3 regions of the Variovorax nitratireducens genome follow, and region 1 is predicted to be linked to each of the others. Evidence: predicted binding sites of a transcription regulator. Region 1 holds the regulator's gene; each other region holds the start of a gene.

What was found. The regulator FNR, encoded in region 1, switches genes on or off when oxygen is low (the NO sensors DNR and NnrR bind a similar motif). The targets are predictions, from matches to a motif close to TTGATNNNNATCAA.
Region 2: a site for FNR is predicted at 4,396-4,409, ahead of ACSFA8_RS09550 (hemerythrin domain-containing protein). Genes of this name have one in related genera too.
Region 3: a site for FNR is predicted at 8,418-8,431, ahead of ACSFA8_RS08190 (fatty acid desaturase). Genes of this name have one in related genera too.

What each region holds. Positions count from the first base shown of each region.
Region 1 is NZ_JBPJZO010000004.1:258,294-268,708, reverse strand. Features, by position in the region: gene ACSFA8_RS13380 (ABC transporter substrate-binding protein) at 1-201, opposite strand, end outside; gene ACSFA8_RS13375 (bifunctional adenosylcobinamide kinase/adenosylcobinamide-phosphate guanylyltransferase) at 198-782, opposite strand; gene ACSFA8_RS13370 (TonB-dependent receptor domain-containing protein) at 782-2,629, opposite strand; cobalamin riboswitch at 2,746-3,000, opposite strand; gene ACSFA8_RS13365 (DUF904 domain-containing protein) at 3,042-3,257, shown strand; gene ACSFA8_RS13360 (cell division protein ZapA) at 3,267-3,611, shown strand; gene ACSFA8_RS13355 (sulfite exporter TauE/SafE family protein) at 3,891-4,706, shown strand; gene ACSFA8_RS13350 (sulfite exporter TauE/SafE family protein) at 5,173-5,883, opposite strand; gene hemN (oxygen-independent coproporphyrinogen III oxidase) at 5,901-7,319, opposite strand; gene fnr (fumarate/nitrate reduction transcriptional regulator Fnr) at 7,422-8,138, shown strand; gene ACSFA8_RS13335 (hypothetical protein) at 8,119-8,367, opposite strand; gene ACSFA8_RS13330 (FixH family protein) at 8,364-8,651, opposite strand; gene ccoG (cytochrome c oxidase accessory protein CcoG) at 8,677-10,113, opposite strand; gene ccoP (cytochrome-c oxidase, cbb3-type subunit III) at 10,119-10,415, opposite strand, start outside.
Region 2 is NZ_JBPJZO010000003.1:50,860-61,274, reverse strand. Features, by position in the region: gene narI (respiratory nitrate reductase subunit gamma) at 1-195, shown strand, start outside; gene ACSFA8_RS09570 (peptidylprolyl isomerase) at 215-1,045, shown strand; gene ACSFA8_RS09565 (carbonic anhydrase) at 1,064-1,792, shown strand; gene ACSFA8_RS09560 (NAD(P)H-dependent flavin oxidoreductase) at 1,878-3,155, shown strand; gene ACSFA8_RS09555 (ribonucleotide reductase subunit alpha) at 3,182-3,583, opposite strand; gene ACSFA8_RS09550 (hemerythrin domain-containing protein) at 3,702-4,346, opposite strand; gene ACSFA8_RS09545 (YbaN family protein) at 4,461-4,826, shown strand; gene ACSFA8_RS09540 (Rossmann-fold NAD(P)-binding domain-containing protein) at 4,845-5,600, opposite strand; gene ACSFA8_RS09535 (Crp/Fnr family transcriptional regulator) at 5,741-6,472, shown strand; gene ACSFA8_RS09530 (PAS domain S-box protein) at 6,466-8,514, opposite strand; gene ACSFA8_RS09525 (winged helix-turn-helix domain-containing protein) at 8,514-9,242, opposite strand; gene ACSFA8_RS09520 (efflux transporter outer membrane subunit) at 9,335-10,415, shown strand, end outside.
Region 3 is NZ_JBPJZO010000002.1:600,980-611,394, reverse strand. Features, by position in the region: gene ACSFA8_RS08230 (ATP-binding protein) at 1-477, opposite strand, end outside; gene ACSFA8_RS08225 (patatin-like phospholipase family protein) at 689-2,353, shown strand; gene ACSFA8_RS08220 (Crp/Fnr family transcriptional regulator) at 2,362-3,018, opposite strand; gene ACSFA8_RS08215 (helix-turn-helix transcriptional regulator) at 3,076-3,741, opposite strand; gene ACSFA8_RS08210 (phosphoribosylaminoimidazolesuccinocarboxamide synthase) at 3,867-4,772, opposite strand; gene ACSFA8_RS08205 (fructose bisphosphate aldolase) at 4,886-5,773, opposite strand; gene ACSFA8_RS08200 (alpha/beta hydrolase) at 5,872-6,768, opposite strand; gene pyk (pyruvate kinase) at 6,866-8,314, opposite strand; gene ACSFA8_RS08190 (fatty acid desaturase) at 8,466-9,563, shown strand; gene ACSFA8_RS08185 (phosphoglycerate kinase) at 9,584-10,415, opposite strand, start outside.

The DNA of each region.
Region 1 (10,415 bases):
CGAATAGTTGTCGACGCCGACCAGCCGGTCGCAGGCCTGCAGTGCACAAACCGTTTCGGTCAGCGACGGCAGCAGCGACACGATGCGCTGCGGCGGCTGCGCCAGGCTGACCTCGATGCCGCGGTCGTCCACCAGGCTCAACGCCAGGGCCGGGCCGGCCAGCCAGGCGAGCACGGCAGAACAAAGCAGCCGGAACATCATCGCGATTCGTCTTTCAGGGTGAGCGGCAGGCCGGCGGCCATCAGTGTCACGCGATCGCACGCGGCCGCCACCTGCTGGTTCAGCATGCCGAGCGTATCGACAAAGGCACGCACTTCGCGGCCCATCGGAATCACGCCGAGGCCGATCTCGTTGCCAACCACCACGACCGGCCCCTGCGCCTCCCGAAGCGCGAGCAGGAGTGTCGCGATCTCCGCAGGCGCAGCGGGCGCCGGGGCCTGATCTGGCGCCTGGTTTTCGGCACCGTGCGGCATCAGCAGGTTGGTGAGCCACAGGGTCAGGCAGTCGACCACCACCAGCGTGTCCGGCGCATTCAGCGCCAGCAGCGCCTCGGCCAGGTACAGCGGCTCCTCCACGGTTTCAAGGCGCGGCACGCGCACGCGTCGCTCGGCGCGGTGCCGTGCGATGCGCTCGCGCATCTCGTCATCGTGGGCCTGCGCCGTGGCGACCAGCACCGCGCGATGCATCGGAGACGCCGCAAGCCAGGCCGCGGCGAGTTGTTCGCCGCGGCGCGATTTGCCGCTCTTCTGACCGCCGAGGATCAGTTCGCAGCGGGCCGGCATCAGCGTGGCGCCCACTTTGCCGTCAGGTAGGCACTGATGCCGCGCTGGTTGTAGCCGTAGACGGTTTCGTAGGTCGCATTGTTGAGGTTCGCGATGCGGCCCTGCAGCGTCCACTCGGGCGTGAACCGGTACTCGGCGAACACGTCGATGGTCGCGTAGTTGCCGAGCCGCGTGGCGAAGGTGTTGGCAACATCGTCGTAGCGCCGGCTCACGTACAGCGCCGAGCCGCCGAACTTCCAGGCGCCGGCCGTGTAGTCGATCGCCAGGCTGACCTGGTCGCGTGCGCGGCGCGGCAGCATCTTGCCGGTGAGTTCGTTGCGCGGGTCGAGGTTGTCGTAGCTCGCGTGGACACCGACGGCATCGAAGGCGCCGTCGTACGCCAGCGTCCAGCCCGTGATCCGTGCGCGCGGTACGTTTTCGGGCTTGGTGGTGTTGGTGATGAAGCCACGGATCTTGTTGTCGAACGCGACCAGTTTGACGGTGTGCGCGCCTTCAGTCCAGGTGACTCCGACATCGGTGTTCTTGCCTTCCTCGGGCTTCAGGTCGGGATTGCCGAAGTTCGGAAAGTAGAGCTGGTTGAACGACGGCGCCACGAAGCTGGTGCCGTGCGACACGTTGACGCGCCAGTTGGGCGAGATGCGATAGCCGTAGCCGGCAAACCAGGTGTTGTTGTCGCCGAACTGCGAGTTGTCGTCGCGCCGCGCATTGACCTGCCAGCTGTGCGCACCGGCACTGCCGCTCAGGCCGACGAACGCCGAGTCGATGGTTCGGCCGGTGACGGTGTATTTGATGCTGCTGTCGACGCTTTGCACGCGGCGCTCGAGCCCGGCCACGACGGTGCCGATCGGCGTGACGATGTCGTTCTGCCAGGTGTATTGCTCCTGCGAGGTCTCGAACAGGCCCGGCAGGCTCGACGGCGCGGCGACTATGGCGCGCGTCATGTCGGTGCCGCGCGACACGCGGAACTGCGTCGTCCAGTTCGACAGCAGCTTGCCCTGCACGCCGAGGTACTGCGTCTCGGTGCGTAGCTTGCCGTAGGTGTTGCGGTACTTGCCGTCGTCGTAGTAGTTGGTGCCGTTGGCGTAGAGCATGCCGGCATCGATCTTCCAGTCGGGGTTGATCTGGTAGCCGAGCGAGAAGTTGGCCGCGTCCTGGTTGAACGGGTCGCGGTCGGGGTTGTAGTTGTTGAAGGCCACCTTGGCGTTGGTGGCCGAAAAACCCTTGTCGCGCGTGCGCTGAACGTCCAGCGAATAGGTGAAGGCGTCGTTCGCGCCGGAAAAGCCGGCCGTGGTCTGCTTGTAGCCTTCGCTGCCGATGGTGGTCGACACGCGGGGGCGGAACGAGGTCTCGCCGGGCTGGCCCTTGCGCATGAAGATCTGCACCACGCCGCCGACGCCGTCGCTGCCGTAGAGCGCCGAGGCCGGGCCCTTGACCACCTCGATGCGGTCGATCATGTCGACCGGAATGTTGTCCCATGAGGGCGCCCCGGCCGTGGCCGAGCCGTAGCGTACCCCGTCGATCAGCAAGATCGTGTGGCGTGCTTCGGTGCCGCGGATGAACACGCTGCTTGTCTTGCCTGCGCCGCCGTTGGCCGCGACCTGCACGCCGGCCGTGCGCGCCAGAATCTCGGTCAGGGTGCGGCTGCCCATCTGCTCGATCTGCACGTGGTCGATCACCACGACGTCGGCCACCAGATCGTCGACGCGGGTCGGCGTTCGGCTCGCGGTTACCACGGTTTCGGGCAGCGCGCGGGGTTCTGCCGGCGCTTGCGTCTGGGCATGCAGCGGCGGGGTGGCGAGTGCGCCGAGCGCGGCGGAAATGGCAAGCGCGAGCGCGGAAGCACGCACGGGAGCGCAAGCGGTGGAATCGCAGGAAATCATGGAAAAAGAAACTCGCAGACGAATGCCCTGCACCGGCTTCCCCGCCGGTGCTTGGACGTATGGCTGCCTCGTGCTTGACGCATGCGGCAGCCGCCTCGTTGGCCGGTATCCGGGCTGGCAGTCCTGCTTTCATCTGCCTTCCCAGGCACCTGTTTCAGGGTGCCCAGTGGCTTGATGAGATGAAAGTGGCGCGGGAAGCGTGAGCTTCGGGCGCCGTCTGCTTGACCGTTGCGGGGGCAGCGCAGGTGGCTTCGGCCCTGTGGGGGCCTCGACTCCTGCTTCCCGTTGAACTGTGCCGCGTGAACCGCGGCGCGAGCACCAACGGGCCGGATTCTAATTTGAAAGTGTTTGCAAGCAGGGGAACCTACAATCGCCCACCATGTCCGCCCCCAGCCCCATCGACCAGATCGCCGAGCGAGTGGAACGTCTGCTCGTGCGCCACGAAGAGGTGCAACGCACCAATGCGCTGTTGCAGGAACAGGTCGATGCGCTCACGCGCGAGCGTGACGCGCTGAAGTCGCGGCTCGCGGCGGCGCGCACGCGCATCGACGCCATGCTCGAGCGGCTGCCGGCCGAACCACCCGCAACCGAATAAATCCAGACGATGAAGCAGATCGAAGTTCAGATCATGGGCCAGAGCTACCTGCTCGGCTGCCCCGAGGGCGGGGAGGCGCAGTTGCGCAGCGCGGTCGAGCGGGTCGATGCCGCCATGTGCAAGATCCGCGACGCCGGCAAGGTGAAGGCACGCGACCGCATCGCGGTGCTGGCCTCGCTGAACCTGGCGTTCGATCTGGTGCAGGCCGAAGCGACACCGGCTGCGGTGGTGGCGCCGGTTGCAGTACCAACGGCGACGGCCATGTCAAGCGATTCCGATGCGAACGACCCGCGTTTGTCGCAATTGCTGCACCGACTCGACAGCGCCCTCGCCGGCGACGGACATTTGCTCTGATCGGCGGCATCCGCGGCACGTTGCCGGCGTAAAATCCGCCCTGTCTGCAGTGCGTGTCGAGCTTTATATTTCCTTGTTCCAATGCTCTCCGGAGCCGGGCTTGGTACATTGCTTGACGGGCGTGATCATCTCGCGTCAGATGAACCCGAAGTCTTGCTGCCCTCGCCCACCTGAACCCTGGTTCAGGATGCGGGTTCGGCACCCACCTGCAGACACCTATTCATGAAACGACGGCCCCCTCATCCGGGGCCGTCTTTTTTTCGGAGGCGCGTTGTCACCATGATGCTCGAACCCCTGCTGATCGCCGAACTCGCCGCGCTCGGCCTCGGCACCGGATTTCTCGCAGGCCTGCTGGGCATCGGCGGCGGCATGCTGATGGTGCCGTTCATCACGATCATCATGGGCCAGCGCGGCGTGCCGGCCGATCTCGCCGTGAAGATCGCGATTGCCACGTCGATGGCCACCATCATCTTCACCTCCATCTCGAGCGTGCGCGCCCATCACAAGCGCGGCGCTGTGCGCTGGGACATCGTGCAGCGGCTGTCGCCCGGCATCGTGATCGGCAGCCTGGTCGGCAGCCTCGGCGTTTTCGCGCTGCTCAAGGGCACTGCGCTCGCGATCTTCTTTGCGCTGTTCGTGGGCTTCTCGGCCACCCAGATGTTCCTCGACAAGAAGCCCAAGCCCACGCGGCAGATGCCCGGCACCGGCGGTCAGCTTGCCGCGGGCGGCGTGATCGGCTTTCTCTCGGGCCTGGTCGGCGCGGGCGGCGGCTTCATCAGCGTGCCGTTCATGACCTGGTGCAACGTCGCGATCCACAACGCGGTGGCCACGAGCGCGGCACTCGGCTTCCCGATCGCGGTGGCCAACGTGGTCGGCTACATCGCGAGCGGCCAGTCGGTGCAGGGGCTGCCGTCCGGCTCGTTCGGCTACATCTGGCTGCCGGCGCTGGTGGTCATTGCCATCTGCAGCGTGTTCACCGCGCCGCTGGGCGCGAAAGCCGCGCACAGCCTGCCCGTGAAAAAGCTCAAGCGGGTGTTCGCGAGCATCCTGTATGTGCTGGCGGCCTACATGCTCTGGAAGGGCTTGCGCGGCTGATACGGCCTTGCATTCGCAGCGTCCGACGTTTGATTTGAGCGCTGAGGGTCTGGGGTTCCGGGGTGGGCTCAGGGCGGCGGGGCACGCTGCTCCGCGAATGTCCCCCGGCCTGCGGCCTCCTCCTTTATTTCGCTGCGCAGCGTGCCCCACCGCCCTGATCCTGGAAGCGAAGTGACCGTTTCGCGCCGAACACGCAGAGCGTGCCCAAGGCCGCTGGTGGTGGGTGGCCCCTGCAGCGAAATAAAGGAGGAGGCCGCAGGCCGGGGGACATTCGCGGAAGGGGCCACCCGCCGCCAGCGGCCTAACCCCAACGCCCCTCCCGCACAGGCCCTATCCCGAAACGTCAAGCACGAAGCGCCAGCGCGAGCAGCAACTTCCGCCAAAGGCCAGGGTTCCTTGTTCCTTGAACGCAACCCGGCATGAGGCCCCGCACGCCCGACCCCGGCTCGCGGCATCGGTCCCGCTCTCAGCGGCACCAGATTTCGATCTGGTGCCGCAGGTCTATCCAGAGTGCCTGCGACGCGACGCCCGCCAGCAACACGCCCGCCACGCGGGTGCCCCAGACCTGCCGCATTGAACCGAGGCCCCAGCGCAGGCGTTGCCAGAGCCAAGGGGCCAGCATCAACGAGATCCCGCTGCCGACACCGAACAGGGCCATGACGAGTGCGCCCTGCGCCGGCCCGTTGCCCAGGCTCGCCAGTATCAACGCCGAATACAGCAGCCCGCAGGGCATCGCGATCCACAGCGCGCCGGTGGCAAGCAGCCCCGGGGCAGAACCGTTCAGGGGCCGCAGGCGCGTTGCGAGCCAGCCCCCCGCGCGGTGCGCCCAGCGCGGCTGCCGCCCCGCCACGGCGAGCACCACGCCCCATGCCAGCACGGCCACATGAAGCATCGTCCAGACCGGGCGCAGCAGGGCAACGTGCTCGCTGGCCACGGCAAGACTGCCCACCGCCGCCGCGGCCAGCGCCCCGCCGGCGGCATAGCCCGCGATGCGCCCGGTCTGCAGCAGCAACATGCGGCCCGCACCGTCGTCCGTGGAAAGTGCGGCCACGCCGCCGTTCGGCGCCGCGCGCACGATGCGAACCACGCCGGCGCAAGCTGCGCCGCACATGGCAACGCAGTGCGGGCCGCCGGCCAGACCCATCAGGAAAGCCGAGGCGGCCAGTGCGGTTTGCATGGTGGCAGCCGGTCGTGCTAGATGATGCGGGAGAACCGCGTGCGGTTGCGATCGGCCTGCAGGTAGCGGTCGAACACCATCGCGATGGCCCGCACGAAGAACCAGCCGGTGGCCGTGACTTCGATGGCGCGGTCGCTCACCGCCACGAGGCCCTTTTCTTCGAGCGGGGCCAGCGCTGCCAGTTCTTCCGCAAAGTGGCGCCGGAAGTCGATCAGGTGGGCCAGCGCGATCGATTCGAAATCCACCCGCCCCTGGCACATCAGCGCCATGATCACCGAGCGCCGCAACACGTCGTCGCGCGACAGTGCAAGCCCGCGCACCACCGGCAACCGGCCCTGGTCGATGTGGTCGCAGTACTCCTCCAGCGTCTTGGCGTTCTGGCTGTAGGTGGCGCCGATGCGCCCGATGGCGGAGACGCCGAGGGCGACCAGGTCGCAGTCGGGCTGCGTGCTGTAGCCCTGGAAGTTGCGATGCAGCCGGCCCTGGCGCCGGGCCACGGCCAGCGCATCGCCGGGCAGCGCGAAGTGATCCATGCCGATGTACACATACCCCGCCGCGGTGAGTGCCGCGATGGAGCGCGACAGCATCTCGAGCTTGGCAGCGGGCGCGGGAAGGTCTGCGGCATTGATGCGCCGCTGCGGCTTGAAGCGCTCGGGCAAGTGCGCGTAGGCATACAACGCGATTCGATCCGGGCGCAGGTGGCACACCTGCGCCAGCGTTCGGTCGAACGACTTCACGGTCTGGTGCGGCAGGCCGTAGATCAGATCGATGTTGGTCGATGCGAAGCCGAGCCGGCGGGCCGCTGCCACCAGGTCGAACACCTGCTGGGCCGGCTGGATGCGGTGCACAGCCTGCTGCACGGCCGGCTCGAAGTCCTGCACCCCGAAGCTGAGGCGGTTGAAGCCGAGTTCCGCCAGCACGGCGAGCCGTGCCTCGTCCACCGTGCGCGGATCGACCTCGATCGCGTACTCCCCGTCCGGCGCCAGGGTGAAGGCGTCGCGCAACAGATCCATGAGTTCGCGCAGGCTCGCGTCGTCCAGAAAGGTCGGCGTGCCGCCACCCAGGTGCAGCTGGCTCACCGGCGCACCGGCGCCGAGCTGTGCGACCTGCAGGTCGATCTCGCGTGCCAGGTAGCGCAGGTAGTTGCGGCCCTCGCTGCGGTGGCGCGTCACGATCTTGTTGCACGCGCAGTAGTAGCAAAGCGAGGCGCAGAACGGAATGTGCACGTAGAGCGAGAGCGGCAGCGCGCGTGCAACGGCCCCGTTGCCGCGCTGGCGCAATGCCTGCGCATAGGCGTCGGCACCGAAGGCTTCGACGAAACGGTCGGCCGTGGGATAGGAGGTGTAGCGCGGCCCGGCGACGTCGAAGCGCCGCAGCAAGGCGCTCGACAACGGCGGCACGGGCGGGGACAAAACGGCGGTTGAAATCGAGGGCATGACCCATCGACTGTGCGGCCGACCCGCCGAAGTTTCATTGACCTGAATCAACTCACCTGCACAGGCAGGAACGGAAAATCGCACAAAGAGAGCCCCATTGACATGACCCCCCAAACCATCAAGGTTGCCTGCTCGAACTGCAACCTGCGCGAACTCTGCATGCCCGTGGGGCTGCTGCCGTCCGAGCTGGATCGCATCGACGACATCGTGGCGACGCGCCGCAAGGTGAAGCGGCGCGAGGCGCTGTTTCACAGCGGCGAGCGCTTCACCTCGCTCTATGCGATTCGCACCGGGGTGTTCAAGACCCGCGTGGCGACCGAAGACGGCCGCGACCAGGTCACCGGCTTCCAGATGGCCGGCGAGATCATCGGCCTCGACGGCATCGTGAACGACCACCACACCTGCGACGCAGTGGCGCTGGAAGACTCCGAAGTCTGCGTGATGCCGTTCGACCGCATCGAGGAACTCTCGCGCGAGATCACCTCGCTGCAGCGCCACGTGCACCAGATCATGAGTCGCGAAATCGTGCGCGAGCATGGCGTGATGCTGCTGCTGGGTGGCATGCGGGCCGAAGAGCGGCTGGCCGCCTTCCTGCTCAACCTGGTGCAGCGGCTTCATGCGCGCGGCTTCTCGCAATCGGAACTGGTCCTGCGGATGACGCGCGAGGAGATCGGCAGCTACCTCGGCCTGAAGCTCGAGACCGTGAGCCGTACGCTGTCGAAGTTCGTCACCGACGGCATCATCGAGGTCGACAACCGCCATGTGCGCATCGTCGAGCCCGACGCGCTGCACCGCATCGTCACTCCGGCTGCTTGCTGATTTCCCGCCTGGGCATCGACACCAGCAGCATGGTCAGCGCGCTCGAAGCCGCGGCCAGCAACCAGAACACAAAGAAGCCGATCGTGTAGACCGCCTGGCGCGACAGGCCGAGCGACTCGCTGCCCCAGCGCAGATCGGCCGGATCGACCAGCGCGAACACCAGCAGTTCGAAACTGCAGGCGAGCAGGAAGCCGGGCCACAGGATCCAGAGCGCCGTGCGCGCGTTCACGGCGCTGCCCGCTTCGGCGCGGGCATGTCGTTGCCGGGCGTCGCCGCGTGGTTGCGCCCGACTTGCGCCGGCACCAGCTTCTTGTCGGCCAGCGTGCGGTTGATCTGGATGCCCTGCCGGTAGTAGTCCTCGGCGACCACGGGATCGGGGATCGCCAGCGCGATCCACAGCGTGGCGAAGCCGGCGACGACGACACACGCCGGCCCCGCGATCACCATCCACACCAGCGGGAACTTCCACCAGGGGGCGGCCGGCGCCGGCGGTGCGGGTTCTAGCTCGTTCATTGTTTTCATCTTTGTCTCCTCCGGGTCAACGGGGTACCAGGAAAGCGGCCTTTTCGGACACCTGCGCACTGCCATCGGCCGAGCGCACGCCGAAGTGCACGGTGTGGGAGCCGGGTGCCGCGCTGCCATACGGAATCTGCAGGCGCACCGCCACCCAGCGCGACTGGGCGCTTTCGATTTCCACCGGCTCCGCCGGGAGCACGGACAGCCCCTCGAGGCCGGTCGCCTCGATGCTGTAGCGCTGCGGCTGCTCGGTCGCGTTCATGATCTGCAGGCGGTAGACGTTCTCGAGCCGTCCGCCCTCGGCGATGCGGGCCAGCGACGCGCGATCCCGCACCACGTCGACCTTGAGCGGCATGCGCACCACAAGGCTGGCCAGCAACCCGAGGCACAGCGCCGCCAGCACGCCGGTGTAGATCAGCACGCGGGGCCGCAGCACGCGCCGCCGGATCTCCCCGCTGGACCAGTGCCCGGCCATGCTGTTCTGCGTGGCATAGCGGATCAGCCCGTGTGGCCGGTGCTGCTTTTCCATGACGGTGTTGCAGGCGTCGACGCAGAGGCCGCAGCCGATGCATTCGTACTGCAGGCCCTGGCGGATGTCGATGCCGGCGGGGCACACCTGCACGCACAGGTCGCAATCGATGCAGTCGCCAGATCGGGCTTGCTGCGGGCCCTTGGCCGGCAAGCCGCGCGGCTCGCCCCGTTCCACGTCGTAGCTCACGATCAGCGTGTCGCGGTCGAACATGGCACCCTGGAAGCGCGCATAGGGGCACATGTACTGGCACACCTGTTCGCGCATGAAGCCCGCGTTGCCGTAGGTGGCGAAGCCGTAGAAGAACACCCAGAACACCTCCCACGAGCCCATGCGGGTCTGCAGGAATTCCATGCCGAGCTCGCGCACGGGTGTGAAGTAGCCGACGAAGGTGAAGCCCGTCCACAGCGCGATGCCCAGCCAGACGATGTGCTTGAACCACTTCTTGACCAGCTTTTCGAGCGAGAACGGCTCGCCGTCGAGCCGCATGCGCGCGACGCGGTTGCCTTCGATCTTGTGCTCCACCCACAGGAAGATCTCGGTATAGACGGTTTGCGGGCAGGCGTAGCCGCACCAGAGCCGGCCCGCCACCGCCGTGAACAGGAACAGCGAGAGCGCCGAGATCACGAGCAGCCCGGTTAGGTAAATCAGATCCTGCGGGTACAGCACCAGACCGCCCAGGTAGAAGCGCCGGGCGCCGAGGTCGAACAGCACCGCCTGCCTGCCGCCCCACTCGACCCAGGGCAGGCCGTAGAACACGAGCTGCGTCAGGAACACCATGGCCCAGCGCCAGCGCGCGAACAGCCCGCTGATGCTGCGCGGGTAGATCTTCTGGTGGGCCGCATAGAGCCCGCTGCCCTGCTCCACCGCGACGATCGGAATGACCTTGCGCGGGCGCAAGGGCGAAGCGGCGGGCAGCGGTTCGGCCATGGCTTTCAGGGCGCCGCGGCGGCCTTGTTGGACATGCCCCAGACATAGGACGCGAGTACCTGGATCTGCGCTTCGGTCAGCCGGCCCTGCTGCGGCGGCATCTGGTTGGTCTTGCCGGTGTTGATGATCGCGATGATGGCTTCCTGGCCGTAGCCATGGAGCCAGATGTTGTCGCGCAGGTTGGGGGCGCCCATCGCCTGGTTGCCGACGCCGCCGATGCCGTGGCAGGCCACGCATGCGGTGAACTTGCTCTTGCCAAGCCCGGCGCGCAGCGAGTCGTGCGGACTGCCCGACAGGCTCAG
Region 2 (10,415 bases), on a different contig from region 1:
CCTTGGCCCTACCTGTTCCACATCGTGTTCGGCATGACGATCTTCCTGCTGTTCCCGTTCAGCCGGCTGGTGCATGTGTGGAGCGGCTTCGGGACGGTTCGCTTCCTGTTCCGGTCACCCCAGGTCGTCCGCAGCCGCCGGCTGAACGTGCCGGCCGGCCACAACGAGCCGCGCGAGCCCCGCGCCGGCCTCTGAGCCCCAGGAGAAAACCTTCATGAATGTCGAAACCTTCAAATCGGACGCTGGCCAAGCATCCCAGGCTGCGCTGCCCCGGGTGGCGCGCATCAATGGCGTGCTCCTGCACGGCGATGCCGAGGTGCTGTCGGTCGAGGAACTGCGCCAGCGCGCGTGCTCCGAGCTGCTGCGCCAGGCCGCCATCCAGGGCGGGCTGCTGGCGCCCACGGATATCGCGTCCGGCGACGGCATGCTCAGCGAGGCCGCGTCCCAGGCCATCGATGCGTGGCTGGAGCGCGAGCTGCAGTTGCCCGACCCGTCCGAGGAGGCCTGCCGGCGCCACCATGCTGCGCACCCGGCGCGCTACAGAACGGGCCAGCGCGTGCTGCTGCGGCATGTGCTGTTCGCAGTGACGCAGGGCATGGACGTGGTGGCACTGCGAAATCGCGCCGAGGCCTGCCTGCTGGATGTCCGCTGCCACGACGGCAAATCGAATGGCAGCGCAAGCGCTGGCTTCGAACGCGCCGCACGCGAGCTGTCCAACTGTCCGAGCGGCGAACAGGGCGGCGAGCTGGGATGGCTGATCCCGGCCGACTGTGCCTCCGAGTTTGCCCGCGAGATCTTCGGCCATGTCGAGGTCGGCGTCCTGCCGCGCCTGGTGCACAGCCGCTTCGGCCTGCACGTGGTGGAGGTGCTGGAGCGCGAGGGCGGCGAGCCCCAGTCCTTCGAGTCGGTGCGGGGCGCGGTCTCGATGGCACTGCGCCAGCAGGCCTATGTGACGGCGCTGCGCCAGTGCCTTCAGGTGCTGGCCGGCCAGGCCGTGGTCGAGGGCGTGGATCTCGACGCGGCAGAGACGCCGCTGGTCCAGTAGCGCGGCAGGCGGCGCACGATGCCTGACGATCTGCTGCTGCGACTAAGGCGCTTCCACGACGACTATTTTCCCGGTGTGCAGGATCGGTTCCAGAGCCTGGTGCGGGACGGCCAGCATCCGAACATCCTGTTCATCGGGTGCTCCGATTCGCGCCTCGTGCCCTATCTGCTGACCGGCACCGGGCCCGGCGAGTTGTTCATCGTCCGCAACGTCGGCGCGCTCGTGCCGCCGCACGATGGCTCGGCGGGTTATCACGGAACGGCTGCCGCGATCGAGTTCGCCGTGCTCCGCCTGAACGTCGAGCGCATCGTCGTCTGCGGCCACAGCCATTGCGGCGGCATCCGGGCGCTGTACGAAGAGAGCCTGCCGCAGGCGCCCAACCTTGCGGCCTGGCTCGACCTCGCGCGCGAGGCCGTGCTGCCGGTTCAGGTGACGCCGGAAGCGCTGCGCCGCACCGAGCAGCGCTGCGTCGTGCTGCAGCTGGAGCGGCTGATGGACTACCCGATGGTACGGGAGCGCGTCGAGTCGGGCCGGCTCGCGCTGCACGGTTGGCACTATGTGATCGAGGAGGGCGAGGTGCATGTCTTCGACCTGCGCAGTGGGAGCTTCGTGCCGGCGTCCGATGCCGACCACAGCGGTACTGGCCCGTTCGACCACGCAGCGGTCGACGACGGCAGCGGCACCAGCATCTTCAACGAGATCGACGAAGCACTCGGGCCGGCGCCGCGCAGCGAAGCGCAAGTTTGACCTTGGTCAAAACCGCGTTCGCAGCGAGGCACTACCGTGAACGATTGCCACAGATGCGGCGCACATGCGCCTTGCCGCTGCCCACATGACCACTGCCCTCCACATCGACCGAACCACCCACGCCGCAGACAGCGCCGCCAGCGCCGATCAACTGAATGCGTTGCTGCGCGGATGCGGCCTGAAGCCGCTGCGCCTGGGTGAGCGAACCCTGCTGCCGATCGTCCAGGGCGGCATGGGCGTCGGCGTGTCGGCGCACCGGCTGGCCGGCAGCGTCGCGGCGCTTGGCGCGATGGGCACCATTTCGTCGGTCGACCTGCGCCGCCATCATCCGGATCTGATGGCGCTCACGCGCGAACTGGCACCGGGAGCGGCCGCCACGCGCCGCGCCAAGGAAGACATCAACGCGGCCAACCTGGAAGCGCTGGCGCGTGAGATCCATGCCGCGCGCGAGCGTTCGGGCGGGCGCGGCCTGCTCGCCATCAACGTGATGCGCGCGGTGGGCGAATACGCTCCCTCGGTGACGCGTGCGCTCGAATGCGGGATCGATGCCGTGGTGGTCGGCGCCGGCCTGCCGCTCGACCTGCCCGAGCTCGCGCAGGATCACCCCGGCGCGCTGCTCGTGCCCATCCTTTCGGACGCGCGCGGCGTGCAGCTGCTGGTGCGCAAGTGGGAGCGCAGGAAGCGCCTGCCCGACGCGATCGTGATCGAACACCCGAGGCTGGCCGGCGGCCACCTCGGCGCAGCGAAGATCGCCGACCTGGCCGACCCGCGCTTTGACTTCGAGAACGTCATTCCGCAGTCGCTCGCCTTCCTGCGCGCCGCGGGCATCGAGAAGGAGATCCCGCTGATCGCGGCCGGTGGCATCCGCTGCTTCGAGGACATCGCGCGCGTGCAGGCGCTGGGTGCCGCCGCCGTGCAGCTCGGCACGCCATTCGCCGTCACGCAGGAGTGCGATGCACACCCCGAATTCAAGCGCGTGCTGGCCGAGGCACGCGACGAGGATCTGGTCGAATTCACGAGCGTGGCCGGCCTGCCCGCGCGCGCCGTGGCAACCCAGTGGCTGAAAGGCTACCTGAAGGCCGAGGCAAAGCTGCAGAGCGTGGCGCACGTCAAGCCGCGCTGCACGCTTGCCTTCGACTGCCTGGCCCAATGCGGGTTGCGTGACGGGCTGGCCGGCTGGGGCCAGTTCTGCATCGACACTCAACTGGCTGCCGCCCTGCGCGGCGACGTGAAGAAGGGACTGTTCTTCCGCGGCGTCGGCACGCTGCCGTTCGGCGAGCAGATCCGCAGCGTGCGCGAACTGCTGGCCCGGTTGTTGACGCGGCAGGACGCCGCGCTTTCGTTGGGCGTCAACGCGGCCTGAGCGGGCGGCATCGCGCCCGGGTTGGTTCAGCCAATCTGCACGGCCTGGCCCGCACCGTCGAAGGCGACGAAGTCGCCAATGCCGCCGGACTTGATCGATTCGACCATGCGCTGAAGCGGCGCTTCGGCCTGCGCGCTGGTCGGCCCGAGGCCGGCGCTGCCCGAGATCGCGGCGGTGAAGACGAGATCCCAGGTCTGGCCGAACTCCCGCGACTCTTCGCGCAGCGTGTCAAAGGAGTCCAGTTCTTCGGGTGTCTTGTCGACGCACATCAGCGGCGTCAGCGTGCCGCCCTGGCCGGCCTCAAAGCGCTCGCGCTGTTCGGGCGTCGCGTCGTCCGGCAGGCCCGCGGTGGCGAAGACGAACAGCAGGCGCTGCGGTTGCGGCTGTTCGCGCGCAGCGCGCAGCAGATCGTTGAAGCTGGAAATCATTGGGGGGCTTTCGGTGTCCGGTGGAGGGGTGAGGCGCTGGCGCCGGGCAGCCGGTTGCCCGTGTGCAGGAAGGAGCATCGTGACCAGCAGCGACGCGTCTGTCAACGCGTGCACCCTGTCAATGATGTGGCGGGAACTTCGGCCGCGCGACCCCTGCGAAGGCTTCGAGCACCGAGCCGACACTGCCCGAAGCCTGCAGCGTGTCGACGATCTTCCCGAAAAGCGGCCGGTAGGCCTCGTCGGCCTCGTAGCCTGCGAGCAGGTCGCGGTTCTGCAGGAACGCTGCGTCGAGTTCGGCCCATTCGTCGTCGCTGAGGACGGTCATGGCCAGCGGCAGGATCTCGGTTTCCTCGATGCGCATGTGGTCGAGATAGAAGTCGGCGTACTGCTTCATCAAGGTCTCGAACTTGTCCCGGCGGGCTTCGCCCTGGTCGGTGGCACCCATCATCCGGAATCCGAGCAGCGCGTGTTCGAGTTCGCGGATCGCCTGCTCGCCATGTGCATGGTCGCGATCCAGGCGGTCGAGCACCGCGTCGGTCCGGGCATTGCGCCCGCGCAGCTTGGGGAAGAGCAGTTGGCTCTCCTTGGGATGGTGCAGCTTCTCCGGGAACTCGTCGACGTAGAACAGCATGGCCTGCAGCGCATCGAAGTCGGGCAGCGTGTTCCGCCGCCGATGTCCATCCAGAAGCAGGATGATCGAGCGCAGCATCGCCGACAGCGCCTGGTGTTCGTGGCAGATGATGGTGATGCTGGGGTGCGTCATGGTTTCGGTATCGGCACTGCAAGCCTAGTGCGGGCGTGTGACGGCGCCTTTGATCTGGCGCAAGCCTGCGGCCCGTCATCCGCCTTCGGCGGGCGATTGGCCTACCATGGGTCGATGCGTCCCATCGCGAAGCTGCTCTGGCGGGTGCTGGCACTGGCATTTCTCGCGCTCGCCCTGCTCGGCGTCGTGCTGCCCATTCTGCCGACGGTGCCCTTTCTGCTGGCGGCCGCTTGGGCGGGCGGCCGCGGCTGGCCTGCGCTGGAGCAGTGGCTGCTCGAACACCCCCGCTACGGCGTGTACATCCGGCAATGGCGGCAGGGTGGCGCAGTGCCGCGCCGCGCGAAGTGGGTCGCGTCCGGGATGATGGCTTTCAGTTCGGCAGCGCTGCTCTTCACCCCCGCGCCGACCGTCGTGAAGGTCGGCGTACCGCTCCTCATGGCGGTGGTCGCCGTCTGGCTATGGAAACGGCCCGAGCCGTAAGCCGCGGAGCGCCCCCGATCAGGCCTTGACGATTGTCTCGAGCAGCAGGGTCTGCATCATGCAGCGGTGGTTTTCCGAACGCCGAAGCGCGTCCAGCGGGCCGGCCGGCCCGCACAGCGACCAGTGCGAACCATGGGCCGCGTCCACCACGAGAGTCGCATCCACAGATTCCGCCAAGCCGACCTCCCGCGCGGCCCGCAGGAAGGCGCGTGCCCGCGGCGTTGTCGGGTCGCCGAGGAAGCGGATCGATGCGCCTGGCGCCGGCCGATGCTCGCAGAGGGTCATGAGATCCGCCAGCGCCCTTGCCGGATGGTCGTCCAGGCCCAGTCCGGCGTAGACCGGCACGCCCGCCTCCTGCTCGATCTGGCGCACGGTGGCCGGCGCCAGTGCGGCGCAGTCGATCGCGTCGTACATGCGCCCCAGCATTCGGGCCAGGCCGCGAATGTCGTCCTGCACGAAGGCCGACCCGCCCGGGTCGGCGAACCGGACTTCGGCGACCCGGGCGCCAAGTTCCAGCGCGGCGCGATGCAGGGCCGACTGCGCCTCGCCGGGCGGGCTTTCGAGCAGCAGCGCCAGGTTCTTGCCGCGTAGCGGCTGGCCGAGCGTGCCCGCGCTGGCATCAGCACGCAGGCGCCGGGCCGCGGCAAAGATCGCCAGGATGTCTTCCGCGGCCGGTGGGTCGTCCGGTGACGGGCGGTGAGAAGGAGGGGTGAGAACGGATTCCACACCAGCGAAGGTATTGCTTGCTGCGCTCCAGGCCTTGATCGGCGTCAACAATCCGGCATCCCGCACCCGTCGATACCGACCGGACACAAAGCATTCACGCACTGTTACCGAGGGGGCGGCCGCATTGGCGCGCCAGTTACCGCGGTTTTCTAAGCTTCAAGCCATCGATCTGCAAGGAACAACAAGCGATGACTACCGAAGCAACAAGCGTTACCCAGGGCCACCGGTCAGCCGTGCGGCGCATCGCCGACATGCTGCAACTGCTGCAGGACAGCGTTCCGATCCAGCGGCGCATCGTCCGCGCGGGTGACACGGTCTACCAGGTGGGGCAGCAGTTCGGCTGCCTCTACGTCGTGAGTTCGGGCTTTTTCAAGATGGTCAACCTGTCGGGCGAAGGGCGCGAACAGGTGGTCGGCCTCCACTTCAAGGGCGACTGGCTAGGCCTCGACGGCATCGCGACGGCACAGTACGGCTGCGACGCGGTCGCGATGGACACCGGCGAGGTCTGGGCCATCCGCTACGACGCATTGCTCCAGGCGGCCATTCGCACGCCGGCGCTGCTCACCGCGCTGCATGAGGCCATGAGCCGCGAACTCACGCGCGACCACGACTCCATGCTGTCGCTGTGCACGCTGCCCGCCGATGCCCGCGTGGCCGGCTTCCTGCGTTACTGGGCCGATGCGCTGGCGCAGCGCGGCCTGCGTACCGACCAGTTCACGCTGCGCATGACGCGTGCCGAAATCGGCAACTACCTCGGCATGACGCTGGAGAGCGTGAGCCGCGCGCTGTCGCGGATGGCGCGGGGCGACGTGATCCGCTTCACCGAGAAGGGGCGGCGCGACATCCATATCCCGCAGGTGGAGGCGCTGACAAGCTTCATGCGCAGCGCCGCGCCGATGAGCGCGGCCGCGCTTCACTGAGCCGCGTTCAGCACCCGCGCCATGGCGCGCTCGAGTTCGACGCGCGTGTAAGGCTTGCGCAGCAGTTCCCGGCCTTGCGGCTCGTCGAGCAACTCGCTCGAATAGCCCGACATCAGCAGCACCGGCAGGCCAGGCCGCCGCGTGCGCGCCGCGTCCGCCAGTTCGGTGCCGCGCATGCCGGCGCCGAGCAGGATGTCGGTGAGCAGCAGCCCGATGCCCGGCTCCGATGCGAGCACGCGCAATGCTTCTTCGGCATCGGCGCAAGCGACGACTTCGCAGGCCATCGAGGCCAGAAACCGCTGCACCACGCTTCGCACCTCGGCGTCGTCCTCGACCAGCAACACGCGCAGTCCCGCGGGCACGCTGCCCGGCGCCGCGGTGTCGAAGGCTTCGTCGGCGACACCGTCGCCTTCTGCGCGCGGCAGATAGAGCGTCACCTTCGTGCCCGCGCCGGGTGCACTGTCGAGACTGACGGCGCCGCGCGACTGCCTGGCAAAGCCATAGACCGTCGAGAGGCCGAGACCGGTGCCGCGGCCCGTCTCCTTGGTGGTGAAGAAGGGCTCGAAGGCGCGCTCCTTCACGGCTTCGGGCATTCCGTCGCCGGTGTCCGAGATGCAGATCGCCACATAGCCGTGCGCCTCGGCCGGTTCGCGCTCGGCATCGAGGTTCAACGGCAGCGACGGCACCAGGCGGCAGGTGAAGGCGAGCGTGCCGCCGAGCGGCATCGCGTCGCGGGCGTTGATAGCCACGTTCAACAGTGCGGATTCGAGTTGCCCCGGATCCGCCAGGCACAGCGCGTCTTCGGCATCGAGCGTGATGACGATGCGTTGATCCAGCGTGCGGCGCAGCATGTCGGTCAGCGAATGCAGCAGGGCGGCGGTGTCGACGATCGTGGGCTGAAGCACCTGGCGGCGCGAGAACGCGAGCAGCTTGCTGGTTAGTTCGGCGCCGCGCCGGGTGGCGCGCGCAGCGGCGCCGACCAGTTGCTGGATCAACGGATCGGCAGCATAGGCGGGCGCGTCCTCGAGCACCTGCAGGTTGCCCGAGATGATGGTCAGCAGGTTGTTGAAGTCGTGTGCGACGCCGCCGGTCAGCTGGCCGACGGTTTCGAGCCGCTGCGCATGGTTGAGTGCCTCTTCGCTGGTCGCGCGCTGCAGCACGGTTCCCAGCAGGCTCGACAACGAATCGAGAAAGCGCAACTCGTCGTCGCCGAAGCGCTTGGGGGTGCGCGAGCGCACGGCCAGGGTGCCGATCGTGCGGCCGCGATCCGACAGCGGCACGGCGAGTTCGCTCGCCAGCCCGCGCTCGACGGCGCGCGGCGCCAGCCGGAAGCGGTGCTGCTGCGCGTAGTCGTTCACCAGCAGTGCCTTGCCATCGGCGATGACGCTGCCGGAGGGCGAGGTGGGCGCATTGGCAATTAGATCGCCGACAGCGAGATCCTGCAGCGGGCCGGTGACGGCGGCAACCCGGAACTCCAGGCCGCTGGGTTCCAGCAGCAGGATCTCGGCTGTCTCGACCTGGAGCGCTTCGGCCGCGATCGCAGGGACAAGTTCCAGCAGTTCTTTCGGATCCCGCGCATCGACCGCGAAGCGGCCGAACTGGGCGAGATGCTCGGCATAGCGGGCTCTCTCCAACGCCTGCTTGACGCGCGGATAGGTTCCCACGCTGCGGATCGCGGCCACGACATAGGGCAGGCCGTGGCTTTGCAACGGACTCAGGGCGATCTCGACCATCACCTCGCTGCCGTCGCGCCGCTTGGCAACCAGGTCCATCTGCATGCCCATCGGCCGGGCGCGCGGGTGGTGGGCATAGGCATTGCGGTAGGCCGCATGGCGCGGCCGGATCGCGTCGGGCACCAGCGCGTCGACCGAGAGGCCGACCAGTTCGTCGGCCGTGTAGCCCAGCAGCTCGACCGCGGCCGGATTGGCCAGGCCGATCACGCCCTGGAGATCGACCAGCAGCAGCGAGTCGGGGTAGGCGGCGAAGAGCGAGCGGAATACCGCGCCGTCGTCGAAGCCGGGAACGAGGGAGCTGCGCTCCATCAGGCGGTCTCGACCGTGGGAACCAGGATGTAGCCCGCGCCGCGAACCGACTTGATGATCTGCGGATTGTTCGGGTCGGCCTCGAGCTTTCGGCGCAGCCGGCCGATCTGGACATCGATGGTGCGGTCGAACGGGCCGCCATCGCGGCCACGGGTGTGTTCGAGCAGGAAGTCCCGGGACAGCACGCGGCCAGGGTGCGCCGCCAGCGTGTTCAGCAGGTCGAATTCGCCCGTGGTCAGGGCCACCTCGTTGCGGCCCGGATCGAGCAGGCGCCGTGCCGCGGTGTCGAGTTCCCATTGCGCGAAGCGCAGCAGCGTCGAGGCTTCGGCGTTCGGCTTGGCCGGCCCGGCTTCGGCCGGTACAAGGCGGCGCAGCACGGCCTTGATGCGCGCGACCAGTTCGCGCAGGTCGAAGGGCTTGGTTATGTAGTCGTCGGCCCCGATCTCCAGGCCGACCACCTTGTCGACCGCATCGCCCCGGCCGGTGACGATAACCAGCCCGCAGCGCCAGCGCTCCCGCAGCTGGCGTGCGATGGCAAAGCCGTCCTCGCCGGGCAGGCCCAGGTCGAGCAGCACGAGCATGGGCGCATCGTGCGCCATCAGCGCCATGAGCGCGCTGCCGGAATGCAGCTGGCTGACCCGGAAGCCGTGGCCTTGCAGATAGGTTGCGAGCAGGGTGGTGATTTCGACCTCGTCGTCGAGGACGGCGAGGTGCGTGGGAGAAGTCATCGGGGCATGTTAGCCCTTGACGCGGTCAACCTGACGGCAATGTCATCCAGCCGTCAGGTTGGCGTCCGGGCCGGCTGTCTAGAGTGGGCCGCATGCGAATCCTGTGTCTTGCGTTGGTGGTGTTGCTGACGGCCTGTGCCGTCGGCCCGGACTACCGGCGCCCGGCGTTGCCCGAAGGCGCCGCGGCGCCGGCCTTCAAGGAAGGCGGCAGCTGGCAAACCAGCGACAGCTGGAAAACCGCCACGCCGGCCAGCGCGGACACCGCTCGGCCCTGGTGGGCCGCTTTCGGCGACCCGCGGCTCGACGCGCTGGTCGCCGAAGCCGTCAGCGCCAACCAGGACATCCGGATCGCCGAAGCGCAGTACCGCCAGGCGCAGGCGCTGGTGCAGAACGCGCAATCGGCCTGGTACCCGACCGTGGGCGTCGATGCTTCGGTCAGTCGCGCGCGCAGCAAGACCGCCACTGGTTCGACCACGCTCGGCAACGCGCACGCCTGGTCGCTGCAGGCCGGCTGGGAGCCGGATCTCTGGGGCCGGGTGCGCCGCGCGGTGGAAGGCGCGAGCGACAGCGCGCAGGCCAGCGAAGCGGATCTGGCCGCAGCGCGCCTCGCGGTTCAGGCGGAGCTCGCCAACGACTACATCCAGCTGCGCGTTGCCGATGCGCAGCAGAAGCTCTACGACCGCACGCTCGAGGCCTATCGCAAGTCATTGCAGATCACGCAAAGCCAGTACCGCGCCGGCGTGGTGACGCGCAGCGACGTGGAACTTGCCAACACCACGCTGCAGGCGGCGCAGGCCCAGACGTTCGATATTGAGCTCACGCGCCGCCAGCTCGCGCATGCGATCGCCGTGCTGCTGGGCAAGACGCCGTCGAGCTTTTCGCTGCCGCCGGGCGAGCTGGCGCTCCAGCTGCCGCAGGTGCCCGTCGGCCTGCCTTCGGAACTGCTCGAACGGCGGCCCGACATCGCTGGCGCCGAGCGCCGCGCTGCTGCCGCCAACGCCGGCATCGGCTTCGCGCAGGCGGCCTACTACCCGACGCTCTCGCTCACGGCCGGCGGCGGCTTCAGCGGCGCCGGCCTGGGCCGCTGGCTGGCGGCACCGGACAAGGTGTGGGCACTCGGCGCCGCGCTGGCGGGCACGCTGCTCGACGGTGGGCTGCGCAGCGCGCAGGTGG
Region 3 (10,415 bases), on a different contig from region 1:
GTCGCCCACCAGCTGCATCGTGTTGCCGCTGACCTGGGCGGTGCCAGGTGCCGCCAGTTTCTCCAGCCGCGACGCCAGATGGATGGGAGGGCCGTCGACGCGGTAGGGCGTCGACAGGTCGGCGCCACCGGGCCCGGCGATGACCTCGCCCGAATCGATGCCGATGCGCACGCGCATGGGCGCCTGCACCGTCGTGTGCGCCTTCATCGCTTCGAGCATCGCGCTCGCCGCCAGGCATGCGCGCAGCGCGTGGTCTTCCTGCGCAATGGGCGCGCCGAACAACGCCAGCAGTTCGTCGCCGCGCCACTGCATGCGGGTGCCACCATAGGTGGCAACGGCTTCGGCCATCAGGCGGTAGGCGGTGTCGAGATAGGCCTGCCCGTCTTCTGCACCGGTTTGCACCACCTGGGCGGTGGAGTCGCAGAGGTCGGCGAGCAGCACGGTGACCTGCTTGAGTTCGCGCTGCGCGTCCAGCAACGCGCCGCAGTTCCAGCAAAAGCGGTGGCGAGCCTGACGTGGCGTTCCGCAATTTGCACAAGCGATCATCCGTTCCTCTGTTATAGCGAGCCCGCCGACTCTATCCGGTGAGACCCGCTTGTCCATACGCCATTCTGAGGATAGGCACCCTGGACACAAGACAGATACTCGCCACGCGTTGTCTTGAGAAAATGTTAAGGAGAATCCGCCCATGACTCGCCCACCGCAGTTCGAACTCGGTCTCTCGCTGGCCGGCGGCGTGTCCTGCGGCGCCTTCACCGCGGGCGCGATCGACTTCATCGTGGAAGCGCTGGACGCCTGGCAGGACGCGCAGGAGCGCAACGACGCCGACGCGCCGGCGCACCGGGTGGTGTTGCGCACCGTGATGGGCGCGTCGTCGGGCGCCTTGACGACCGCGGTACTGGGCGCCGCGTTGCCATATGACATTCCGCCAGTGCGCCCGGGCACCTCGTACGACGACGCATGCCGCAACCCGCTGTTCGAAAGCTGGGTTCACATGACCGGCCTCGACAACCTGCTCGACACGCGCGATGCCGCGAGCGGCAGCGTGCGCTCCCTGCTGGATCCGACACAACTCGAAGGCGCCGCGCGCCAGGCCATCGAGTTCGGCCAGCGGGCCACGCCACGGCTTCGCCGCTGGCTGCCCGACCCGTTTCGCGTGGCCTTCTCGGTGACCAACCTGCGCGGCGTGCGCTACCCGTTGCTCCACGCTGGCCGCGCGGCAACACCGCCGCACACAACGGTGCATGGCGAGCTGCTGCGCTTCGCACTCACCGGCCTGGGCGACGGCAGCCACCCGCAAACCGCGCGGCGCGCCGACGAAAAAGAGATTGCCGTCGGCGCCGATCCCGCGGCCGCCTGGGATCGATGGGGGCACGGGTATGCCACCGCAGCCCTCGCCTCGGCGGCTTTCCCGCTGCTGCTGCCGGCCCGGCCGCTGCAGCACCTCGCCACCGATGCCCGCGCGTTGCAGATCGTGCTGCGCGGTGGCGCCTGCGCCCCGGATCAAGTGGTGGCCGCATCTCCGGCCGGCGCCGCCACCGAGCCGCACGACCGCGCGTTCGACGGCGTCGATGGGGGCTTGATCGACAACGACCCGGTCGACGCCGTCCGCTCGGAGCTCAACGATCGCGACCCGCTGGCCTGCAACCCGCGCGACGGCCTCCTGAGCGACCGCGCGGTGCTGCTGGTCAACCCGCTGCTCGGCACGTCGTCCACCTCGGGCGCGCCCTGGTTGCCGACAAATCTGGGCAATGCGCTGCCACGCCTGCTGTCGACGCTGCTCGACCAGGCGCGACTGCGCATGGAAGACATTGCGCTGGCGACGCGCGAAGACGTCTACAGCCGCTTCCTGATCGCGCCGCACGCCGAAGCGGACTCGTCCACCGCGTCCAGCCGCGCCCTCGCCGGCGGGAGCCTCGGCGGTCTCGGCGGCTACCTGTGCCGCGAATTCCGGCTGCACGACTACCGGCTCGGCCGCCGCAATGCACAGCAGGCGCTGGCAAACCACCTGCTGCTGCCCGAGGACAACCCGCTCTTTGCGGGGTGGACGACGACGCAGCGGGCGCGCTATGCGGCCGGCGACCGCGAGCTGCCGGTCATCCCGCTGGTCGGCCGGCTGCACCCGCGCCATGGGGAGGAAGAGCCGTCGCCCGACTGGCCGCGTGGCCAGGCCGACCCGGCCGCTTTCGGCCCGGCCTTCGACCGGCGTCTGAACCTCGTGTACCGCCACCTCATGCCCTGGTGGGCGCGCTGGCTGCTCGCACCGCTCTGGCACTTGTTCGTGCGGCGGCGCATCCGCAACGGCCTCGTTGAGGCGATGGCCTCCGGCCTGCGGCAGCACGGACTGTCGTGACCGCCGCCCTACCAGCGCGCGGGCAAGGCCCGCAGCAACAACAGGCAACGCTGCTCGACGGCGATGTAGCCGCCTTTTTCGAGGTCTTTCAGCAATCGGCTCACCATCTCGCGCGACGAGCCGATCTCGCCCGCGATCGCCTGGTGGGTCAGCCGCTCGGCGATGCGCCGGGTGCCGTCGGGCTCGGTCTGGGCCCGCTCTTCCAGCACGCGCTTGAGCCGGCTGTAGACGTCGAGCAGGGCCATGCTGCGCGCGCTTTCGGTCGCCAGCCGGGCCCGCTGGATGAGCCGGACGATCAGCCCCATCGCGAAGTCGGCGTCGGCCGCGATGTGGCGCAACAGGGTTTCGCGCGTCACCACCGCGCAGACTGTCGGCTCCACCGTCTGCACGCTGGCCGAACGCGGGCCGCCGTCGAGCGACATCTCGCCGACGTATTCGCCCGGCCCGTGGTGGCCGAGCGTGACCTCGCGGCCGCGCGCGTCAGAGACGAAGGCGCGCAGCCGGCCGGTCAGCACGATGTAGATGGCGTCACCCTGGTCACCCTCTTCGATCAGCACCGCGTGGGTGCGGTAACGGCGCTGCACGCCCAGGGCTGCGAGCTTGAGCAGTGAGGTCGGCAAGGCGGCAAGAGGGTCGGCGCGATTTCCGGCGGCGGGCGGCGGCATGCGCGGACTATAGAGCCACGCGGCGCAGCACGCCTGCGGGCCGCGGCCGCCGCGATCCTAGTCGTGCGTAGCCAGCCTGAGCGCCGACACGATCTGGGGCATGCGCGTGACGCGGTGCACCACCTCGCGGATGCTGCTGCTGCCGGTTTTCTGGCGCACGTTCTTGATGTGCGTGCGCACCGTCGACAGGCGGATGCCCTGAAGCCCGGCGATTTCCTCGGCCCCGTGGCCGGCGCAAAGCTGGGCCAGCACGTTCTGTTCGGCCCGCGTCAGTTGCTTGGCCCGGGCGAACATCTGCATGGTGAGCATTTCGCAGCCGGCGGCGCGGCTGCACATGATCAGCACGGTGTCGATCACGGCGCCGGTGTCACGCGGCTCGAGCGGGATGAAAGCCAGCGACAGTGGGTCGCTCACGTGCTCCAGCTCGACGATGCTGCGGCAGCCGCGCTCGGCGTCCCTGAGCGCCTGCCGAATGCGCACCTGCCAGGCCGGCTGGCCGGCGCACAGCATGCCGTCGGCATTGCGCAGTGCGCGCGCGGCCGCCAGCTCGCGCCGCGCAGGGTGGTTCGAATGGAGGATGCGGCCGGTCAGGTCGACCAGCACCAGCCCGTGATCGATTTCGTCGAGCACGCGCGCCAGCATGCCGGCCTGCAACGCGTCCGGCGGGGCGACCGTGGCGCCACTGAAAGACAGTGGGCTTTTTTCATGGATTGCCAGATTCATTTCGCTTCCTCATCCGTTGTGGTGAGGACAGTGTCTGGAATCCGTGCGTCGGCAGGCAGGGACTATTGCCGCGCAGTTTGTGACTTATTAACATTTGTTAAAAAACAACCCGCCCCGCCGGCCGGTCAGTCAGTCAGTCGCTGCAGCGCTTCGCGGTACTTGGCGGCGGTCTTCTCGATCACCTCGGCCGGCAGGCGCGGCGCGGGTGGGGTCTTGTCCCAGGGCTTGCCGTTGATCTTGGTGGCTTCGAGCCAGTCGCGCACGAACTGCTTGTCGTAGCTCGGCGGATTGGTGCCGTTGCGCAAGGCTTCTTCGTAGCCCTCGATCGGCCAGTAGCGCGAGCTGTCGGGCGTGAGCACCTCGTCCATCAGCACCAGCGTGCCGGCCTCGTCGAGGCCGAACTCGAACTTGGTGTCGGCAATGATCATCCCCTTGGTCAGCGCGATGGCCGCCGCGGTTTCGTAGATCTGGATGCTGGTTTCGCGGATCTGCTGGGCGAGCGCCGGGCCGACGATTTCGACCACGCGGTCGTAGCTGATGTTCTCGTCGTGCTCGCCCGCAGCCGCCTTGGCAGCGGGCGTGAAGATCGGGCGCGGCAGCTTGCTGGCGTTGGTCAAGCCCTCGGGCAACGGCACGCCGCAGACGGCTCGACCCTCCTGGTACTCCTTCCAGCCGCTGCCGGCCAGATAGCCGCGCACCACGGCCTCGACCGGGATCGGCTTCAGGCGCTTGACCAGCATCGAGCGGTCTTTGACCTGCGGCGCCTCTTCGGCCGTGACCACACTCTCGGGTGTGTCGCCCGTCAGGTGGTTCGGGCAGATGTGGCCAAGCCGGCCGAACCACCAGAGCGCCATTTGCGTGAGGATCACGCCCTTGCCGGGAATCGGCTCGCCCATGATCACGTCGAACGCGCTCAACCGGTCGCTCGCCACCATCAGGATGCGGTCGTCGCCGACCGCATAGTTGTCGCGCACCTTGCCGCGCGCGAGCAGGAGCAGGCTCTTGATGGAGGACGTGTGGACGGTGGTCATGGCAAAAAAGCGGTGTGGAAACGGAGGGGGGAACGGAGGGGGAATGGCGATTGTGCGCGCAGAAAAAAGCCACCGCGAACGGTGGCCGGCATGCGGGCAGAACGCGCCTTGGGTCAGGTGATCGAGGCGCGGTAGATCGACTCGATGGCTGCGTCCAGCGCGCTGTTGAACGCCGCGTCGGACTGCTGTGCACTCAGGCCTTCGGTCAAGGCGCGGCTGAAGCTGGCGATGATGCCGGGGTTGCGCGCCAGGCGGGCATTGGCGTCGTCGCGTTCGTAGCCGCCGGAGAGCGCCACCACGCGCACCACTTGCGGATGCGCCACGAGTTCGCTGTAGAAGCCGTCGACGGTCGGAAGCGTGAGCTTGAGCATCACCTTCGATGCGGCGGGCAACGCGTTCAGGCGCTCCAGAAAGCCCTTCTTGAGCACGACTTCGGCCTGCTGCTTGTCGGCCGCGCCGATCGAGACTTCGGGCTCGAGGATCGGCACCAGGCCGGCGTTCAGGATCTGCTGGCCGACGGCGAACTGCTGGTCCAGCACGGCAGCGATGCCCTTTTCGTTGGCAGCATTCACCACCGAACGCATCTTGGTGCCGAAGACGCCCTTGGCCGCGGCGCGCGCGAGCAGGTCGTCGAGTTCGGGCATCGGTTTCATGAGTTGCACGCCGTCGGCTTCGGCGGCCAGGCCCTTGTCTACCTTGAGAAAAGGCACGACCTGCTTGCGCTGCCACAGGTAGGCGGCGGCATCGAGGCCGTCGATCTGCCGATCCATCGTCGCCTCGAACAGGATGGCGCCGAGCACGCGGCGGCCGTCGAACGCGGGGCTGGCCACGATACGACTGCGCATCGCGTGCACGAGGTCGAACATCTCGGCGTCGCCCTGGTAGGCGCTTTCCTCGATGCCGTACAGCTTGAGCGCCTTCGGGGTGCTGCCGCCACTCTGATCCAGCGCGGCGATGAAGCCGTTGCCCTTGGAGACTTTGTCGAGTTGTTCCTGATTCACTGCGTCGCTCTCTCTCGTTCGTGGCCGTTGACACGGCGGTAGGGGGGTGGTGCAAGATTGTATCGGCGGGCCCGGATCGGCTCGATCGGCTATTTCGGCTATTTCCCGGTGTCTGGCGGGAGCCCCAGGAAAGCCAGCACCGGCGGCAGCACCGGGCCGCCCAGCCACCGCAGCGGCTTGGCCACGGCAACGATCAGCGTGATGTGGCCGAGGTCGTCGAACTCGCGCGTCTGCACCGGCACGCCCGCTGCCTGCAATCGGGTCGCCATCTGCCCGGTATTGCGCACCGGATTGACCACCTTGTCCTCGCGCGCCACCAGCAGCAGCGCGCGCGGCGAGGCGGCCGAGGCATGGGTCAGCGGCTGCGAATCCGGCGGCGTGGCCGGCCAGTTGAAAGCCACCTGCGCGTCGGGGTTCACGATCGGCAGGAAGTCATAGGGGCCGGCCAGCCCGATCCAGCCGGCGAGCTGCTTCGGGCTCGCACCCACCGCGTCGAGCCAGCGCGCGTCGAGCGCCACCATCGCCGTGTTGTAGCCGCCCGAGCTGTGGCCCATCACATAAACCTGATTCGGGTCGGCGCCGAGCCGCGCCGCGTTGTCGAGTGCCCATTTGACGGCGAGCGCACTGTCCTGCACGAACACCGGGTACTTGAACGCGGGCGACCGGCCGTAGTCAGGCAACACGACCACGGCGCCGCGCGCTGCCAGCGCCTCGCCGACGAACCTGAAGCTGGCACGCTCACCGGTCGTCCAGGTGCCGCCATAGAAGAAGACGACCAGCGGGCGCTTGCCCTCGGCGGGCACGGTGCTGGCCAGCGGCCGGTAAACGTCGAGCTGCTGGCGCGGCGCCGGCCCGTAAGACACGTCGCCCTCCAGCGCGTAGGTGTCGCTCGGCACCACGCGATTCAGCAGCTTGACGGGGGAGCAGGCGGCCAGCAGCACGGCGGCAGCGGCAATCAGCAGCGCGGGGCGCGGCTTGGGAAGGGGGTTTCTCATGGGGCAGGTACGCGCGGCGAGCCAAAACGGTTTCGCCAGCATGCGCATTGCCGCCGGCCGCACCGGTAGGACGCGGCCGGGCTTTGTGCCGACGGCGTCAGGTCGCCCGGCAGATCTTGAGCATGTTGGTGCCGCCGGGTGCACCCATGGGCTCGCCGCAGGTGATCGCATAGACGTCACCGCTCTGCACGATCCCGCGCTTCTTCAGATGCGTCTCGGCCTGCTCGAGCGCCGTGTCGCGGTCGCTCTCCGGATCCATCAGCAAGGGGCGCACGTTGCGAAAGAGCGCCATTTTGCGTTGGGTGGCAAGGCGCGACGTCAGCGCATAGACCGGGATGTGCGCCGCATGCCGGCTCATCCAGAGCGGCGTGGAGCCCGACTCGGTCATGGCCACGATCGCCTTGGCGCCGAGGTGGTGCGCGGTGAACAGCGCACCCATGGCGATCGATTGGTCGATGCGGTTGTAGGTGTGGCCGCTGAAGTCGGTGTCGAGTGTCTTGTCCTCGGCCTGTTCGGCCGCTTCGCAGATGCGGCTCATCTCCTGCACGGTCTCGAGCGGGTAGCGGCCCGAGGCGGTTTCGGCCGAGAGCATCACGGCATCGGTGCCGTCGAGCACGGCGTTGGCCACGTCGCTGACCTCGGCGCGGGTGGGCACCGGGTTGGTGATCATCGATTCCATCATCTGCGTCGCGGTGATGACCACCCGGTCCATCTCGCGCGCCATGCGGATCATCTTTTTCTGCAGCGCCGGCACGGCCGCGTTGCCGACTTCCACCGCGAGGTCGCCGCGCGCGACCATGATGCCATCGCTGGCGCGGATGATTTCTTCCAGCTTGGGGATTGCCTCGGCGCGCTCGATCTTGGCGATCAGCCCCGGCTTGTGGCCGAATTCGGCCGCCGCCACGTTGCAGAGCTGGCGCGCCATTTCCATGTCGGTCGCATTCTTCGGAAAGCTCACGGCCACGTAGTCGGCCTGGAAGCTCATCGCGGTCTTGATGTCCTCCATGTCCTTGCCGGTCAGCGCCGGTGCCGTGAGGCCGCCGCCCTGCTTGTTGATGCCCTTGTTGTTGGACAGCTCGCCGCCGAGCCGCACGGTGGTGTAGACCGCGTCGCCCTTGACCGCATCGACGATCAGCACGATCAGTCCGTCGTTCAGCAGCAGCCGGTCGCCGGCCTTCACGTCGCGCGGCAAGTCCTTGTAGTCGAGGCCGACGGCGTCCACGTCGCCGAGCTCGGTGCGGGCGCCGTTGAGCACGAACTTGGCGCCGGGTTCGAGCCAGATCTTGCCCTCGGCAAACTTGCCGACGCGGATCTTGGGGCCCTGCAGGTCGGCCATGATCGCGACCTCGCGGCCGGTGCGGCGTGCCGCCTCGCGCACCATGAGCGCGCGGTCGATGTGATCCTGCGCCTTGCCGTGGCTGAAGTTGAGACGCACCACGCTGACCTTGTTCAGGATCATCTGTTCCAGCAGCGCCGGGTCGCTCGAAGCGGGCCCGAGAGTGGCGACGATCTTGGTGGCGTGGCGCGGAATGCGGGGGTCGTTCATTTGTCTCTCGCTGTTGGTTTGGCTTTGCTGCCTTTGACGCAATTCTCACATGCGGAAATGACAGCGCACGATACGGCAAGTTCAGCCGGCAATCGGCCGGATGTTGATTTTCGTCATGGCCGGTGCGCGCCGGACACGCTACGGTTCGACCATGAACGCCCTGCCTGACTCCGCCCTGCCCCTGCCCGTGCCGCCTGAAGCGCCGCTGCCGCACCGCAAGACCCTTCGTTCCTGGCTCATCCCGCTCTCGCAGCGCAGCACCGTGCGGGCGCTGGCGTTGCTCGCCTTCGATTACACGCTGTTCATGGCGCTGCTGACTGCCGCGGTGTGGCTCGAGTCCGGCTGGCTCAAGCTGCTGTGCGGGCTGGCCACGGGATTCGTGATCGGGCGCCTGTTCATCATCGGGCACGACGGCTGCCACCACAGCCTGACGCCGCACCGGGGGCTGAACCGGTGGCTGGGCCGAATCGCCTTCCTGCCATCGCTCACGCCGTTCAGCCTGTGGGACATGGGGCACAACGTGGTGCACCACGGGTTTACCAACCTGAAGGGCGTCGACTTCACCTGGGCGCCGCTCACGCAGGCCGAGTACGGTGCGTTGTCGCCGTCGCGCCGCTTCATGGAGCGCGTCTACCGCAGCGGCTGGGCGCCCGGCCTCTACTACATGGTCGAGATCTGGTGGCACCGCATGGTGGCGCGCGACAAGTCCGGCAAGGCCGAACGCCCGGTGTTCTCGCACGATTGCTGGCTGGTGGGCAGTTTCGGCACGGTCTGGTTCTGCGCGCTAGCGGCGGCGGCGCTGGCCACCGGCCAGTCGGTGCTGCTGCTGGTCGCCACGGCGTTCGTGGTGCCGCTGCTGTTCTGGTTCGCAATGATCGGTTTCGTGGTCTACGTGCACCACACGCACGTGAAGGTGAGCTGGCACGACGACCGTGCCGCCTGGCAGCGCGCGCAGCCTTTCGTCTCGACCACAGTGCACCTGACGTTCCCGCTGCGAATCGGCTCCCTGCTGCACCACATCATGGAGCACACCGCGCACCACGTGGACATGAGCATCCCGCTCTACAAGCTGAAGGCGGCGCAGGCGCGCCTCGAGGAACTGCTGCCGAACCGCATCGTGGTGCAGCGCTTTTCATGGGGCTGGTATTTCGGCACCGCGCGCAGTTGCAAGCTCTACGACTTCACGCGCCGGTGCTGGACGGATTTCAAGGGCCGGGCGACCAGCGAGCCACGCGCCGCGCCGGCCTGAGCCGGCCGCGGCGACGCAGCTCAGCCGGCGGCGCGCTGTTCCAGGATCTGCAGCGCCGGCAGGGTCTTGCCCTCGAGGATCTCGAGGAACGCGCCGCCGCCGGTGGAGATGTAGCCGATCTTGTCTTCGATGCCGTACTTGGCGATTGCGGCCAGCGTGTCGCCGCCGCCCGCGATCGAAAAGCCCGGGCTGGCCGCGATGGCCTGCGCGATGACCTTGGTGCCGTTGGCGAAGGCATCGAACTCGAACACGCCGACCGGGCCGTTCCAGACGATGGTGCCGGCTTCGCCAAGTTGCGCCGCAAGCTGCGCTGCGGTTTGCGGGCCGATGTCCAGGATCAGGTCGTCTTCAGCCACGTCGCTCGCCGCCTTCACCGAGGCCGGTGCATCGGCCGCAAAGGTCTTGGCCGTGACCACGTCGACCGGAATCGGCACGGCAGCGCCGCGCGCGCGCATCGCTTCGATCACGGCTTTGGCCTGGTCCAGCAGATCGGGTTCGGCCAGCGACTTGCCGATCGGCAGGCCGGCCGCCAGCATGAAGGTATTGGCGATGCCGCCGCCGACGATGAGCTGGTCGACCTTCTCGGCCAATGCCTTCAGGATGGTCAGCTTGGTGCTGACCTTGGAGCCCGCGACGATCGCCACCAGCGGGCGCTTCGGCGCGGTGAGGGCGCGGGTGATGGCGTCGATTTCAGCCGCCAGCAGCGGGCCGGCCGAAGCCACCTTGGCGTATTCGGCGATGCCGTAGGTGGTGGCCTCGGCGCGGTGCGCGGTGCCGAAGGCATCGTTCACGTAGATGTCGCAGAGCGCAGCGAGCTTTTGCGCCAGCGCCGGGTCGTTCTTCTTCTCGCCC